DNA from 2 places in the Paenibacillus sp. FSL R5-0486 genome. Region 2 is predicted to be linked to the other one. Evidence: riboswitches for the same ligand, from Rfam matches in the RefSeq annotation. Region 2 holds a riboswitch; the other holds the start of a gene.

Region 1 (7,360 bases), 490 kb from region 2:
GTTGTGCGCTTCTCAGCCTTGCGTAGCGCCTTCTGAAAGGCTGCAATCAGGTCAGAGGTGTGTAAACCCTCAACCGGATTCGATTGGGCTTCTACGGGCATATAGGGGCGCAGATCCTCGGGCTCTTTGGAAAATATAAGGCTGCGTTCCCACTCCCGTTCATGAAGATGACGCGCAATTCCCTTGTACTTGCGATATTCTATCAGACGTGCAATCAGCTCTGCACGTGGATCATAATCTTCTTCTTCCATAAAATCATAATCCTCGAAGTCCTCAATGACCGGTGGTTTGGGCAATAAAAGTTTGCTCTTGATCGCCAGCAATGTTGCTGCCATGACCAGAAATTCACTCGTAATATCCAGTTCCAGTTCCTGCATCGAATGCAGATACGCCATGTATTGATCGGTAATATCGCTGATGGGAATATCCTGGATATGAATTTCAGCCTTATCAATCAGATGAAGCAGCAGATCCAAAGGCCCTTCAAAAGTCTCCAGTTTGTATGTAACTACCGTCACTAGACGAATCCTCCCGCCAGAAAAATACAAAACCCTGCTAAGCCGTCCGAATCCGGTTTCCCGTGTTCGTCTGCGCAAAGCAGGGCACTACTATTAAATAAGCACTATTTTAGCTGTTTCGTCAAGTTTGCCATCTCAATTGCCGCCGTAGCTGCATCCCAACCTTTGTTACCCGCCTTGGTTCCGGCACGTTCAATCGCTTGTTCAATATTTTCTGTTGTAACCAGTCCAAAGATTGTAGGCACGCCAGTTTTCAGGTTAATTGCTGCTACCCCTTTAGCCATCTCGTTGCACACATAATCGTAATGCGTAGTTGATCCACGAATAACGGTTCCCAGGGTAATCACCGCATCATACTTGCCGCTCTCCGCCATTTTCTGCGCAATCAAAGGGATTTCGAACGCACCTGGAACCCAGGCTACATCCACTTCATCATCCTGAACGCCGTGACGTTTGAATGCATCGAGTGCTGCGCTAAGCAATTTACTGGTAATGAATTCGTTAAAACGTCCAACGACAACTCCATATCTGGATCCTTCTGATACTAAATGTCCTTCAAAAAATTGTGGCATTCAAGTCATCTCCCTAACGGTATAATGTAATGTAAGTAACGGAAATCCCTAAGTAATCTCTTCCATAAATTACATGGTGAACGTTATTCATCTAAAATATATTTACTGTTCGTTCTGCTCGATATCATCAAACTTGAGCATATGCCCCAGCTTGGCTTGCTTGGTATGAAGATACACCGTATTGTCCTCGTTCTCCTCCATCTGGATCGCGACACGCTCTACCACTTCAAGTCCATATCCTTCAAGGCCTTTAATTTTACGAGGGTTGTTAGTTAACAGTCTGATCTGACGAACTCCAAGGTCTTTTAGAATTTGAGCGCCAATTCCGTAATCACGCAAGTCAGCAGCAAAACCCAAACTCAGGTTTGCGTCAACAGTATCCATACCTTCCTCTTGCAGCTTATAGGCTTTGAGCTTGTTGATCAGCCCAATCCCCCGACCTTCCTGTCTCATATATAACAGTACGCCATTGCCTTCCTCGTGAATCTGTTTGAGTGCCGCATCAAACTGCGGACCACAGTCACAACGATGCGAATGGAATACATCACCTGTCAAACATTCGGAGTGCACACGCACTAGCACAGGTTTCGAACCATCAATTTCTCCTTTGACCAGAGCCACATGTTCCTTATTGTCCACAGCGTTTGTATAAGCCACCGCTTGAAACTCACCAAAGTCCGTCGGCATACGCACAGCCACTTCACGTTGAACCAGCTGCTCTTTTTCGTTACGGTAACGAATCATGTCCTGAATACTGATCAGCTTCAGATCATGCTTGCGGGCAATCTCCTGCAGATCCGGAAGTCTGGCCATCGTGCCATCTTCCTTAATCACTTCACAAATAACGCCAGCAGGGTAGGAACCACACATGATAGCGAGATCTACAGCCGCTTCCGTATGTCCGGCACGACGAAGTACACCGCCGTCTTTTGCAATCAGCGGGAACATGTGACCAGGCTTACGGAAGTCCCCGGCTTTTGCCTCAGGATCGATTAGACCTTTCACGGTAATAGAGCGTTCATGTGCCGAGATACCTGTTGTTGTATCTTTGTGATCCACAGAGACGGTGAAGGCTGTTCCATGGAAATCCGTATTTTGTTGAACCATCGGTTTCAGGTTAAGTTCGTCCGCACGTTGTTGTGTAATCGGAACACAGACCAGACCTCTACCTTCAGTAATCATGAAATTAATGACTTCAGGCGTCGCCTTTTCGGCCAAAGCGATAAAATCGCCTTCATTCTCCCGATCTTCATCATCCACAACAATGACGGGTTTACCACGCATGAGATCATATATGGCTTCTTCTATTGTGTCCAGAATGGATTGTTCTGACATTGGTCCACCTCCAGTTAATTTCTGTTCTCTATTTATGCAAATCCGTGATTGGAGAGAAAATCTTCACTGATACTGCGCGGCTTGCCAGTACCCGTCTCCCGATGTCCTCTCCCATACTGGAGCAGATGATCCACATATTTGCCCAAAATATCGCATTCGATATTAATGGTATCCCCTGTCTTTTTCACATTTAGTACAGTTTCACCAATGGTATGCGGGATAATGGAAACCGTGAATGCGGTATCCGATGTATGGACAACGGTCAAGCTAATGCCATCCAGTGTAACCGATCCTTTGGGGATCAGATATTTGAACAACTGGTGATCATCAGGCTTGATCTCAAACACAATTGCATTCTGATCACGTGTTATACTGCCAATCACTCCAGTACCATCGACATGACCCTGAACGATATGTCCGCCAAAACGACCGCCTGATTGCATGGCCCGCTCCAGATTAACTTTACTGCCAGATTGCAGCTGACTGAGATTGGTATGGCGATAGGTTTCAGGCATTACATCGGCGGTAAAACCTCCACCTTCGAGCGTTGTCGCAGTTAAGCACACGCCGTTCACTGCTACACTATCACCAATCTTCAGATCGTCCATGATGGCGGAAGCTCCGATATTCAGGACCATCGCTTCGCCTTTCCGACCAATACGCCGGATCTGACCGACTTCTTCCACCAAACCGGTAAACATGCTGCCGCCTCCCTTTTTCAAGTTATAAAGAACCTAACTTTCTACTTTCAAATCCATTTATTTATTCAGGCCACACCGGAATACCGCCAATGCTGATATTATCTCCAACTTGTTCAATCTCCAACTGATTCAATTGAATCGCCTGATTCATACGTTCCACACCCTCGAAGCGGAAGCTTCCAGGTGTATCATAACCGCCTACAATCTTCGGAGCGATAAACATGAGCAGTCGATCAACCAACCGTGCCTCCAGCATAGCTCCATTCAAGGTACCTCCACCTTCAAGCAAAATTGAACCAATGTCACGCTCACCCAACTTGCTAAGTCCGTTTAACAGATCCACACGTGGTCCAGGACCACAGCGTATAATCTCGACGCCGTAGGCTTCCAAACGTTCAGCAGCTTCAGGACTGGCTTCGTCTGTTGTCAGCACCCATGTTGGAGCAAGACCATCCTTAACCATTTTGGCACCTACGGGAAGACGTAACTTGGAATCCACTACAATGCGCACTGGACTAATGCCTTCGACTTGCAAACGGGTTGTAAGTTCCGGATTATCGGCGATTACCGTGTCGACGCCAACCATAATTCCCTGGTGCCGATGACGAAGGGCATGCACAATCTCACGAGCGGGCTCGTTAGAGATCCACTTGCTGTCTCCGCTGCGCGTTGCAATTTTGCCATCCAAAGTAGTAGCCGTCTTCAGTGTCACGAAAGGTAGACCCGTTGTAATAAACTTAATGAATTTTTCATTCATGCGTCTTCCACGCTCACGCAGTACGCCAACTTCAACTTCAATGCCTTGTTGACGAAGCATGCTTATACCCCTGCCGGATACTTGCGGATTTGGATCTTCACAACATACCACAACACGTTTCACCTTTTCATGAATCAGGCGTTCACTACAAGGTGGCGTCTTGCCATAATGACTACAAGGCTCAAGTGTAACGTATACCGTACTTCCTTCTGCATCACTGCCTGCCATGTTAAGTGCATGCACCTCTGCATGACCGGTTCCACGTTTCAGATGGCTCCCCAGGCCTACAATACGACCCTCTTTCACAACTACACATCCAACGACCGGATTAACCCCCGTCTGTCCCTGTGCTCGTTCCGCCATATCCAATGCCAGTGCCATATAAAATTCATCATTGATCATTTCCAAATCCGTTCACCCCGCGGTTTAAAGTCTTGTTTATTAAAAAATCCCCGTCGAACAATCAGTTCGATGGGGATGATGAGAGACAAATGTCACCAGCAGGAGTGAAATGGATACAGCACGCCAACACTTTGCCCAAAACTTCATTTCGGGCAAGTGAAAATAGACACATACCTTAATGAACATCAATTACAGGTAAAGAGCTTTTATAGTGCGGCATATGTATGGAACTGTCCGGCGTAACCGGATCTTCCCTGCACAGTGCAAGACATCACAAATCGTGACTGTGCAGCAATACTCCTGCTGAATGCAAACCTGTTAGGTCTGCACCTCTCCTTCTCCCATCCAGACTATACTGTCGGTTCTGGAATTACACCAGATCAGCCATCTGCCAATGGCAGACAGGTCACGGACTTTGCATCAAGTGCTGGACACATAGGTCCTTACACTTCCTGCATCACCGCCGGTAGGGAATTGCACCCTGCCCTGAAGGATTGCTTTCGTTATTACTTGGATGTTAGCACTTTAATGCCAAAAAATCAATTGTTTTTTGTTCCTTTTTGTCACATACTAACTTTTAATAAGCTAAGAAACAACAAAAAACCGCTTCCTCTCAAGGAGGCACGGTTTTTGTTTGGAGACACATTTCACATCCATCGTATCATTCTACATATCAGGAAAACACCAGCTCGCCATATGCTTTAATTCTTTGGCATTATGGAATGGAGTGCGATCAGGTTCTTGCAGGGGCGAAGTCGGAAGCGGGAACTCTCTTGCCACCCTTCTGACCCAACTTGTGGAATCGATCGCAATAGCCGAGCATTTCCAGCGTCCATTCGCTCTCGGTCGAAACGTCCCATGCAAATCTGCTTTACCCGGCATCTCTGGAAAGACACCATCCAGATATTCAACGATGACGCGCTTGTCTCTGACTTCATGACAATATACAGTCACCCATACACCTTCTCGGACCCGAACAGCATACACATCGCCAGACTGTACCTCCCCGGTACCTGCATCAGGAGATGCCTTTGGTACTTTTCCACGAACACTTCTCTTCTTCTCCAATGCCCCTAAGATCGTGTCCTTTAGAGCTGGACTCTCATCAGGCTTATCCGCAAGAGATATATTATTCAGATCAAAATCATGAAATATCTTGTTCAGGTTGTTCTCATTAATTCCGACAGATGAGTCCCACCACGCCAGAGGGGCCTGCACTTCCACCCGCACATTGGGGCGTGCGTCACGCTGCATATAAGAGGTGAATTCCGTGATCATTCCGGGATGTTCCGGCGTATCCAATATGCCAATCAGAGCTAACGTCTCAAGCAAATCACGGTAAGCATATTCCTTCTGTGTAGGCAAAAGACGTTCCTTCTTGAGCGCTACTGCTGCCTTGCTGTAACGTGTTTTGGGAGGTAATTCGCGCAGCACCGTTAACACCGCACGGAATGTCCAGCGGTCGTACTCATTGGGTATTGGAAGCTCCTGTGCGGTAGCCAGCTCTCGAAGTGCCAACACGCATCCAAAAGGATCACCGTCCAACGGGGTTCCATTGGTCATCCGCCAATACCATTGCAGCGTTGTGTCGGTTGCTTGATCTACACTTAATCCGCAGATCTTACAAGTGTTCGAAGATGGATATGGCGTATGTTCATGACTTGGCATACTGCTCGCAATAAGCTTGCCCGTAAGCAACGAGCGCCAGATCATGGGTGCTGACCACAAAGAGGATACAAAGGCCTGCGCTGCATCATTGATCGTCCATTGATTCGCAACTTTTTTCAGCTCAGTAATCGTTTCATCATGTTGCGGACGTACAAAGCGATTCGGTTCATGCCCGGCTGTCTCAAGCGCTTCTCGATCCTTTACGGATAGACTATCCGGAACGACATGGCGCGATGCCTGCAATTCTTCATCCCACAACGTGCGCTCACTATAAATTTGTTTTAACAAGCTTAGCTGAGTAACCATATCCAAGGTTTTATTCATCCTTTCTAATTATCGATTTGAAGTATGTAAAAATAAAAAAAGTGCTTCTATAAGAGAAGCACTTCATGTTTGGATCCAGTTAAGGTGAAGGTATTAAGCTTCTACAACTTCAACAGTTTCCATTTTGTCTTTACCTTCTAAAGCGTCCACGAACTCCATACCTTTAGTTACTTTACCAAATACAGTATGTTGTCCATCCAAATGTGGTTGCGGTTGGTAGCAGATATAGAACTGGCTTCCACCTGTGTTACGGCCAGCATGTGCCATAGCAAGTGTTCCGCGCTCATGTTTGTTTGGGTTAATTTCACAGTTGATTGTGTAACCTGGGCCACCTGCACCGCTACCGTTAGGGCATCCGCCTTGAGCTACAAAGCCCGGGATAACGCGGTGGAATGTAAGACCATTGTAGAAACCGGAATTAGCCAGTTTCTCAAAGTTTGCTACTGTGTTTGGAGCTTCTTGATCGAACAGATCGATCAGAACTTCTCCGCCGTTTGCCAATTTAATTTTCGCTTGTTTCGCCATATGTAAATGACTCCTTTCGTATTGACCATCGTTAATGGTGCCAGAACGCATGACCCTGGGCCAAGCATTACAGCACTTTTCTTAGTGTACACCGAAAATGTCTGGATCGCAAAAAAAACGGCAACTTTTTTCATGATTTAGCTCAAATACTCAAAAAGCAGACAAAAAAGGAAGTTCCTTTTTCATCTGCTTCAACTGCAAAATCCCTATATCTTGAATAATGCAGAAACGCATTATCTTTTGACGAATTAGCGAGTAACTGGCTGTTTTCCAATGCGCGCAGGTACCAGGTCATTCTGGATGATATCTTGATACGTCTCACGGCGTACCACGACATCCCCTTGACCGTCTTTGACAAAGACAACGGCTGGACGACGAATCCGGTTGTAGTTGCTCGCCATGGAGTAGTTATACGCACCTGTGCAAGCTACAGCGAGTAGGTCGCCACTTTCCACTTTTGGCAGGTCCAGATCCCAGATCAACATATCGCCACTCTCGCAACATTTACCCGCAACAGATACTGTTTCCTGAGCAGCCTCATTCGCACGATTGGCAAGC
Region 2 (7,360 bases):
GTGAACTTACCCGATTGAGCATTTGCCAGAATAACGTCTGATATTGCTCTACCGTTGTATGATCTTTCAGATCACTTGGCGTCTCACAGATCACAACCATGGAAGCGTAATGACCAGTGTCTCTGGAGACAGGACCATATTGTCTAAGCAGATCGGCCATATCTTCGGCAGCATGTTCAGATCGGGGGTCACACGTAAATCCGTACCTCAAATGCCCTGACAGAAATCCCATTCGTCCAGGTACACACGGATACGTATTATTTTCATCGGCGATCATATCTGCAAATTGCGAATAAGCGTCCTGCTGCCAAGATGGAAGACGCTCAAACAAGGTGTTTATTTCGTCGGCACTATACAGCTCCGCCATTGATTCCCAACTCCATTCCACATGATACCGTTACAGTATTAATGTGGGGGAAGTTGGGTGACTGTCCAGCCTGATTTTGTTGTCAGAAAAAAATGGAACGTATAGCTTCGTACCCAAAATACAAACCAAATCCGATCAGGCAGATTCCCGAAATGATAGAGATCCAGCGCAATACATTCTCACTGCTATGTTTGTGGAATCGACTGGCCATTCCAGCCATAATGACATCCCACACCAGAATACCAATGAATATGCCTGAACTGTAGAGCAGCAAATGAGCCGTGTCCGTATGTTTCACAGTTGTCGCGAGAATAGAGCCATAGATCCCCAGCCAAAATAATATATTCAGTGGATTGGACAGGGCCATCAAAAATCCGGAAATAAAAGATTTTCGAACAGTTGCTTCCGCAGTAGATGTACCTTGAATGCCTTGCTTTAGCTTCGAGAGCGTTTCCACTCCCGTGTAAATCAGAATAAAACTGCCAAATGACCAGAGAAAAGAGCGCATGAACGGCGTGTCCAGAAAATGGGCAACTCCAAAATAAATCAGCAGCATATACACCAAATCTGCAAACATAGCTCCGAGTCCTAGAATCCAAGCATGCATGAATCCGTGGCGGGCTCCACGGTCGAGTTGGGCGGCGTTAATCGGACCGATTGGAGCGGACAATGATATTCCCAGAATGATATAACTGAACAGTACAGACATAAACACGTTCACTCCTTAACGGGTTCGATGAATTGTACCAGTTGTCACAGAAAATGGGTACAAGTCATCGTATTCCCGCAAGGAGTGAAATAGAACAAACTACTTTTATCTCATACTGCGTCAAGGCATTGTTATTCTGTTAAAGTTCCACATCCAATTGAATTGGGGTGCAGTTGTATCCGTTGCATGAGCTTTCTTCACAAGGACAAGCGGAGAGCCCAATTGTGAGATCCATTAATGCCTCCATCTCGATATAATCACCTGCACGAGAGTCGGGAGCTACAACATCAATCTTGCCTTCACTGTCTACAACGGACTTCATAAACAGGTTAAATGGATAGTGTTGATCCGGCGGTAAGATTCCGAAGGGTTCTAGTGCTGTGTTCAGATTGTGATAACAACTGGCGTGATTCTTTTTGTCGTATAACACCTCATACATCTCGGGACGACAAGCAGAGTTGAAGAAATCATGTACCCCAACGGTGTCACGGACAATCTTGAGTAAAGGTTGATACTGATTGGAATATACAAATTGTCCTGGTTTAATTCGATAAGTACGCAATACGTCCATTGTCACGCCGGGATCCAAGCGATGGTTAGCATCCGTAGCATCATATGCCACAAAATCAATGACTTGCTGTCCCTCCAGATCCGTTATGCGTAGTAAAGAACCCTTGTTTACTTTCAAGGCATATCCCGTTTTGGCTGGGATACGATAAGACTGTTTATGGCGCTGATTTGTATTCATCTGTTACATTCCTCCGCTACTGTTTGCTTTCAGTATGCGGAGCAGATGATGCTTTCATGCACTGTTATGGCGATGCACTCTGTACTCAGGCAGGAACATCCAATGGTAAATTTAACACACCACATAATACGTCTTTATGCTGGAAATAGTGGATTACCTCTCATCCCGATCCAGAGGTCTGATTGTTCAAGCTGTCCAGCCAGATGTAATAACCAATCTTCGCGTCCCTTGGTTGCCATCACTTGAACGCCCATTGGCAACCCTTCAGGTGTCATATGCAGAGGTACACTTATCGCAGGCTGACCTGTCAGATTTGCAAGCTGGGTGAACGGTGTATACGTAAGACTTGGCTCAAACATTTCATAGATGAGTTGCTGCTGCTGGGTCTTGTCCAATTCACTAATTCGCATCAGATTACGGATTTGTTCGTCATGAGGTGTTAATTCACCAATCTTAGGCGCAGGAAAAGCATTAACAGGTGTGACGTAGAAGTCATAACGCTCGAACAAAGTGGACATCTGGGCTGCAGCTACATCCCATTCAGCTAAGCTATGTACAAATTCCGCAGCGGACACCTTTTTGCCTGCTTCAGCCAGAACCCAAGATTCAATCTCCATATCATCTGAGGTCAGAGCCCGGCCCATGGATCGTTCCATGGAAGAGATCATCGCGGCCATCTCACCACTGTTCATCATGTAATAGTTCTCCATCAACCGAACTCCATTGACTGGACTCAGTTTTTCTTCAACATGATGACCTTGATCTTCCAACCAGCGAACGAGCTTGTATACAGACTCTTTGGCTTCTGCGCTGACAGGTGTTCCCACGGGCGAATCCGTTGTGTATGCAATTTTCAGTTTGCGATGATGTGGATAGCTCATATCAGCCAAGTAACTGCCTGGAAAGAGTGGAGCATGGAACGCAGCTTCGGGCTGAATGACTTGTAACGTATCAAGCAATGCAGCACTGTCCCGAACCGAGCGAGAGAGGGCAAAATCAATCGATGCGCCTTGCCATTGACGACCAACTCCCGGTCCTACAGGTGTGCGCCCGCGGGTTGGCTTTAATCCAAACAATCCGCTAAAGGAAGCCGGGATACGAATCGAACCTCCTCCGTCACTGGCTCCGGCAAGAGGAACAATACCTGAAGCCACAGCGGCAGCGGCACCCCCACTTGAACCACCTGGAGAGTGATTGATATTCCATGGATTGCGAGTTGGACCATGAAGACGGGGCTCGGTAATATTTTTCAAACCAAATTCAGGCGTATTGGTATGTCCTATGAAGATAAAGCCTGCATCACGGAGTCGAGTGACAAAATTGGAATTGCGTAATGCACGATGCTCGCTGAACAAACGGGAGCCTGAAGTCAGAAATTCACCTTCCATGGATTGCGAGATATCTTTCAGGAGCAGGGGAACACCGGCAAAAGGTTGTTCTCCAGGTCGAACCAAACCGGCTTCCTCCCGTGCACGCGATTCATATGTACGAATAACCGCATTAAGTTGCGGATTCACTTCTTCAAGGCGTGCAAACGCCGCTTCAAGCATTTCAACCGGGGATACTTCCCGGGATCGGATCAGTTCAGCCAAACCTACGGCGTCGTAGGAGGTATATGAGAATGAAGACATTATGATCGTTCCTCTCTGAATATATTTCATCTGTTTATTCCATATGTCATCGTACCACCGGATTAGACAAAAGACAAAAGATAGAAGAGACGTAGTGCGATGATATGCATACTCGTTATGAGGTTGGAGGGAAAAGAGGGGGATTTGCATTTGCGAAATAGAGATAAAGCAAAGGGGTAATAGCTCATATTGCTAATTGAGAAAATGAACGAGTAATATCGAGTCATGGAAATAAAAAACCACTGCTCATCTAATTTGATGTGCAATGGTTTTATTTTATATTTGACTATTTGTTTATATGTGAACCTCAGATATATCCACTTACTCTGTACGCAGCTTCGGTGCAGCATCGGCCGCAGTTGATGATCTTTCCTGCTGTCTGGAAATGGCGAAGAGGGCCACCCAGATCAGGATAAAACCAAGCAGCTGCTCCCATGTAATCAGTGTACGGAAAGCAATCCAGTTCACCAACACACCAGCCATCGGGAAGCTAAGTTCTGCGAGTGTTGCAACAGAGGCTTTGGTTGACGACAGACCTTTGTAATACAACAGAAGACTGAGCAAACCAGGTAACAATGCCTGACCGAGAATGTTGAGGATGACAGCAGTCTGTTCACCCGTTCCGGACGGAAACGTCCATGCCGCACCTTCGTTCCACGTCATAAAGATCAGGAGCGGGAGAGCAACGACAAAGCGAAGGGAGGTGACGGTTTCGTAACGCGCCTGACCCAGCATCAATCGTCCCATAACGGTTGAACCTCCCCATAAGGCAGCGGCCCCAAGGGATAACAAGCTTCCAGCATGAATCCAGTTGTCCCAGTTACCTAATGGCAATGTGAAGCCAAATGTAAGCAGGTACGTTCCTGCTAATGCAATGAAGAACAATCCACCGAAGCGACGTGGCAACGTTTCTTTTAGTAACAGTTTAGCCAGCACGATAGCGAAGAGTGGCTGCATTTTTTGCAATAAAAGCACAGTATTCGGATCGTTATGTGTTAGTGCCATGGTGAACAATACCGTTGCGAGTGCTGATCCTCCCCATGAGATAAAAATCACGGCAATCCAGTGGCGAGCGCGCAGGTTTTTCAGATCAGCCCGAAATTTCCACAGCACGGGAATGGCAATAAGACTGACGATGATATGTTCCACCAGTACAATCTGCGTGGATGTCATCGTGTTTAGCAAAATAATTCGGAAGAGTGGGTCGACACCCCATAAGGCGGCGCCGAGAACTACAAGCCAGAATCCGGTATTACTTCGTTCCTTGCGGTAAACAGGTGATGCTGCTGATGTCTTTTCCATATTCAGGACTCCTTCGTCAGAACACGGAATCTTCAGTTGGCAAAATCGACAAAAGCCCCCGTTTTGGTATAACCAAATAAACGGGGGCTCATCCAAGGACATGCGTCAGGAAAGAGGCCTTCCCGTGAACGGCATGTCAATGTGTTGATCTTCTCTCATCCGGACTGTACCGTCGGCCTTGGATTCACACCAAGTCAGTCGCTGAATGTCCTTCGTTAAGAACAATTAGCGAGTCGCGGGCTGGTTCCGAAGAACATCACCGCCGGTTGGGAGTTGCACCCTACCCCGAAGATCCTATTCAATTATATAGTGTGTTGAACAAGCTGTAACATTAATAAGTTCATCTTATTCCTGTAAGCGCTAGCAGTTCAAGCATTTTTTTAGAAAACGATTTTCCAGCTTCCTTGCTGTCTGCGAAGAAGCACGATCTGACCTGCGTGATACGCATCATGGAGTACCCAGCGAGCTAGTTCGTGTGCCCATTTCTCTTCGGAGTCCATATATGCAGCTTCAAGATCAGACTCTTGTAGTGCAGCTAATTGATCTCGCAACTGCTGGGCTAATCGAGTTGTACCCTGCATCAGTGTATTCCAACCAGCTGCATCCGTTGCATCTCCCGGATTCCCAAATGTGTATTCATTGGAGTCTACAGCAGGAAGTGTAGGCTCCTTACCTTGCATGCGACATAATAAGCGATGGTTGTAATAATACATATGGTTAACCAACTGCCAGATGCTTAATCCCCCTGAGGGTGGAATCCAGGCTGCTTGTTCTGCTGTAAGACCCTCCAAGGATTTCGACAAAGGTACAATCCAATTACATTGATCCCAAGTATCATCCTTTTGAATAAGTAACACATCTAGTGCTGTTGTGTTCGTCATTGCCTTTTCCTCCTTGCGTATAATTGTGATTTGTGATGTAACTAGCTAAAACTGATTAATGAGGTTACACTTAATATAACACATCAAAGATAAGTTGTAACCTTCTTGGTTTAATTAGATGGTTACAATAAACGGAGGTATATATGGACAGGTTATGGACCGATTTTGTAAACAGCGATTATCACGACTGGCGTGGGGGAGATCGATCGGAGGACAGACTTGGGAAGGCGAACTGGCAGCAAGATTTTCTGGAACGATGGCAACTTAACGCTTCTGTCCCTGCATCTCCAGAAGAGGAGTTGTCGATGAGAAATTTCAGGAATGAATTGATAGCTCTTGGAGCCCGCTTATCTTCTGGAGCATCATTAACGGATATAGAAAAACAATGGTTGAACGGCGTTATGCAAGCAGGGCATGTGAGAAGAACATTGACTACAATTGATCAGGAACTGAAACTCCAACTGGTAGCTGTAGAAGCACATTGGAGTCAGGTTATGGCTGAGGTAGCTGCTGACTTTGCTTTGACTTTGGTAGAGGGAGAAGGCGGCAGGATCCGGATCTGTGATAATTCGGATTGTCGCTGGATGTTCTATGATGATACCCGAAGCAGAACACAGAAGTACTGTGATGATAAGATGTGTGGAAATCTGATGAAGGTCAGAAGATTTCGAGCAAAACGTAAATCCCAAAATTGATAAATACTAACAATAACTATATAATGTATATATACTAGCGAAAAAATAGTCAGAAGCAGTACGGATTCGTAAGCAGGATGTGATCGTCTTTCAAACCAAAATAGATGGGAGATGTTTCTTGTGCGGACAAGTTATCTGTTGAAAAATGGCTGTGTGTTGTCGATGGATGCTAAAATTGGACAGTATAAGAGGGCGGACGTTCTGATTCAGGATTCACTGATCATGGCTATTCAGCCCGACCTGGATATTCCGGATGCGGAGATCATTGATGCTTCATCGATGATTATTATGCCTGGGCTGGTGGACACACATCGGCATATGTGGGAATCACTTGTCAAAACAGCGGGAACCAACTGGTCGTTACCAGTTTATTTGCAAAATCTCTATTATGGTGCGATGGGAAGCAAGCTCCGCCCACAAGATAGTTATATTGCCAATCTGCTCGGTTCCTTGGAAGCGCTTAACGCAGGAGTGACGACAGTAATGGATTGGAGCATGCCATATTCCCCTGACCATACGGATGAACTGATTCGTGGACTTCAGGATGCTGGCATTCGGGCGGTATTTGCTCACGGAGTACCTGGTGAGACGGACTACTGGAATCGGGATAGTCAACTCACGTATCCGAATAATGATGTGAGAAGAGTCAAAGAACGTTATTTTTCATCACGGGATCAATTGCTTACTTATGGGCTTGCCATTCGTGGTCCGGAGTTCAGTCATTGGGATACAACCGTGAAAGAGATCGAGCTAGCACAAGAACTGGATGCGATCTGTTCCATGCATGCCGGATTTGGCAGTTGGGGATCTGTGGATCGCTCGATCAGTCACTTGTACGAAGCGGGACTGTTAAGTCCACGGGTGAATATCGTTCATGGTAACACCATGGGCATGGATGAATACAAAATGCTGGCAGATAGCGGCGCTTCCTTGTCGGTCACACCTGAGGTTGAAATGATGATGGGTCATGGATATCCGGCCACCGGCTATTTTCTTGAACATGGGGGAACACCTACACTTGGTGTAG

What was found. Region 2 has a riboswitch for FMN ahead of MKY01_RS17930 (DMT family transporter). Riboswitches for the same ligand answer to the same signal wherever they lie in the genome.
Region 1: linked by a shared signal. The riboswitch ahead of ribD (bifunctional diaminohydroxyphosphoribosylaminopyrimidine deaminase/5-amino-6-(5-phosphoribosylamino)uracil reductase RibD) and the one ahead of MKY01_RS17930 (DMT family transporter) in region 2 are both predicted to bind FMN.

The regions. Positions count from the first base shown of each region.
Region 1 covers NZ_CP150237.1:4,534,286-4,541,645, forward strand. Annotated here, with positions in the region: gene MKY01_RS20150 (segregation/condensation protein A) at 1-518, opposite strand, end outside; gene ribE (6,7-dimethyl-8-ribityllumazine synthase) at 623-1,090, opposite strand; gene MKY01_RS20160 (bifunctional 3,4-dihydroxy-2-butanone-4-phosphate synthase/GTP cyclohydrolase II) at 1,193-2,425, opposite strand; gene ribE (riboflavin synthase) at 2,458-3,126, opposite strand; gene ribD (bifunctional diaminohydroxyphosphoribosylaminopyrimidine deaminase/5-amino-6-(5-phosphoribosylamino)uracil reductase RibD) at 3,188-4,291, opposite strand; FMN riboswitch at 4,615-4,783, opposite strand; gene MKY01_RS20175 (hypothetical protein) at 4,952-6,259, opposite strand; gene MKY01_RS20180 (peptidylprolyl isomerase) at 6,371-6,802, opposite strand; gene lysA (diaminopimelate decarboxylase) at 7,051-7,360, opposite strand, start outside.
Region 2 covers NZ_CP150237.1:4,040,679-4,048,038, reverse strand. Annotated here, with positions in the region: gene MKY01_RS17950 (YqcI/YcgG family protein) at 1-367, opposite strand, end outside; gene MKY01_RS17945 (LysE family translocator) at 450-1,076, opposite strand; gene MKY01_RS17940 (urea carboxylase-associated family protein) at 1,216-1,824, opposite strand; gene MKY01_RS17935 (amidase) at 1,959-3,455, opposite strand; gene MKY01_RS17930 (DMT family transporter) at 3,777-4,757, opposite strand; FMN riboswitch at 4,901-5,054, opposite strand; gene MKY01_RS17925 (DinB family protein) at 5,138-5,638, opposite strand; gene MKY01_RS17920 (CGNR zinc finger domain-containing protein) at 5,782-6,333, shown strand; gene MKY01_RS17915 (amidohydrolase family protein) at 6,445-7,360, shown strand, end outside.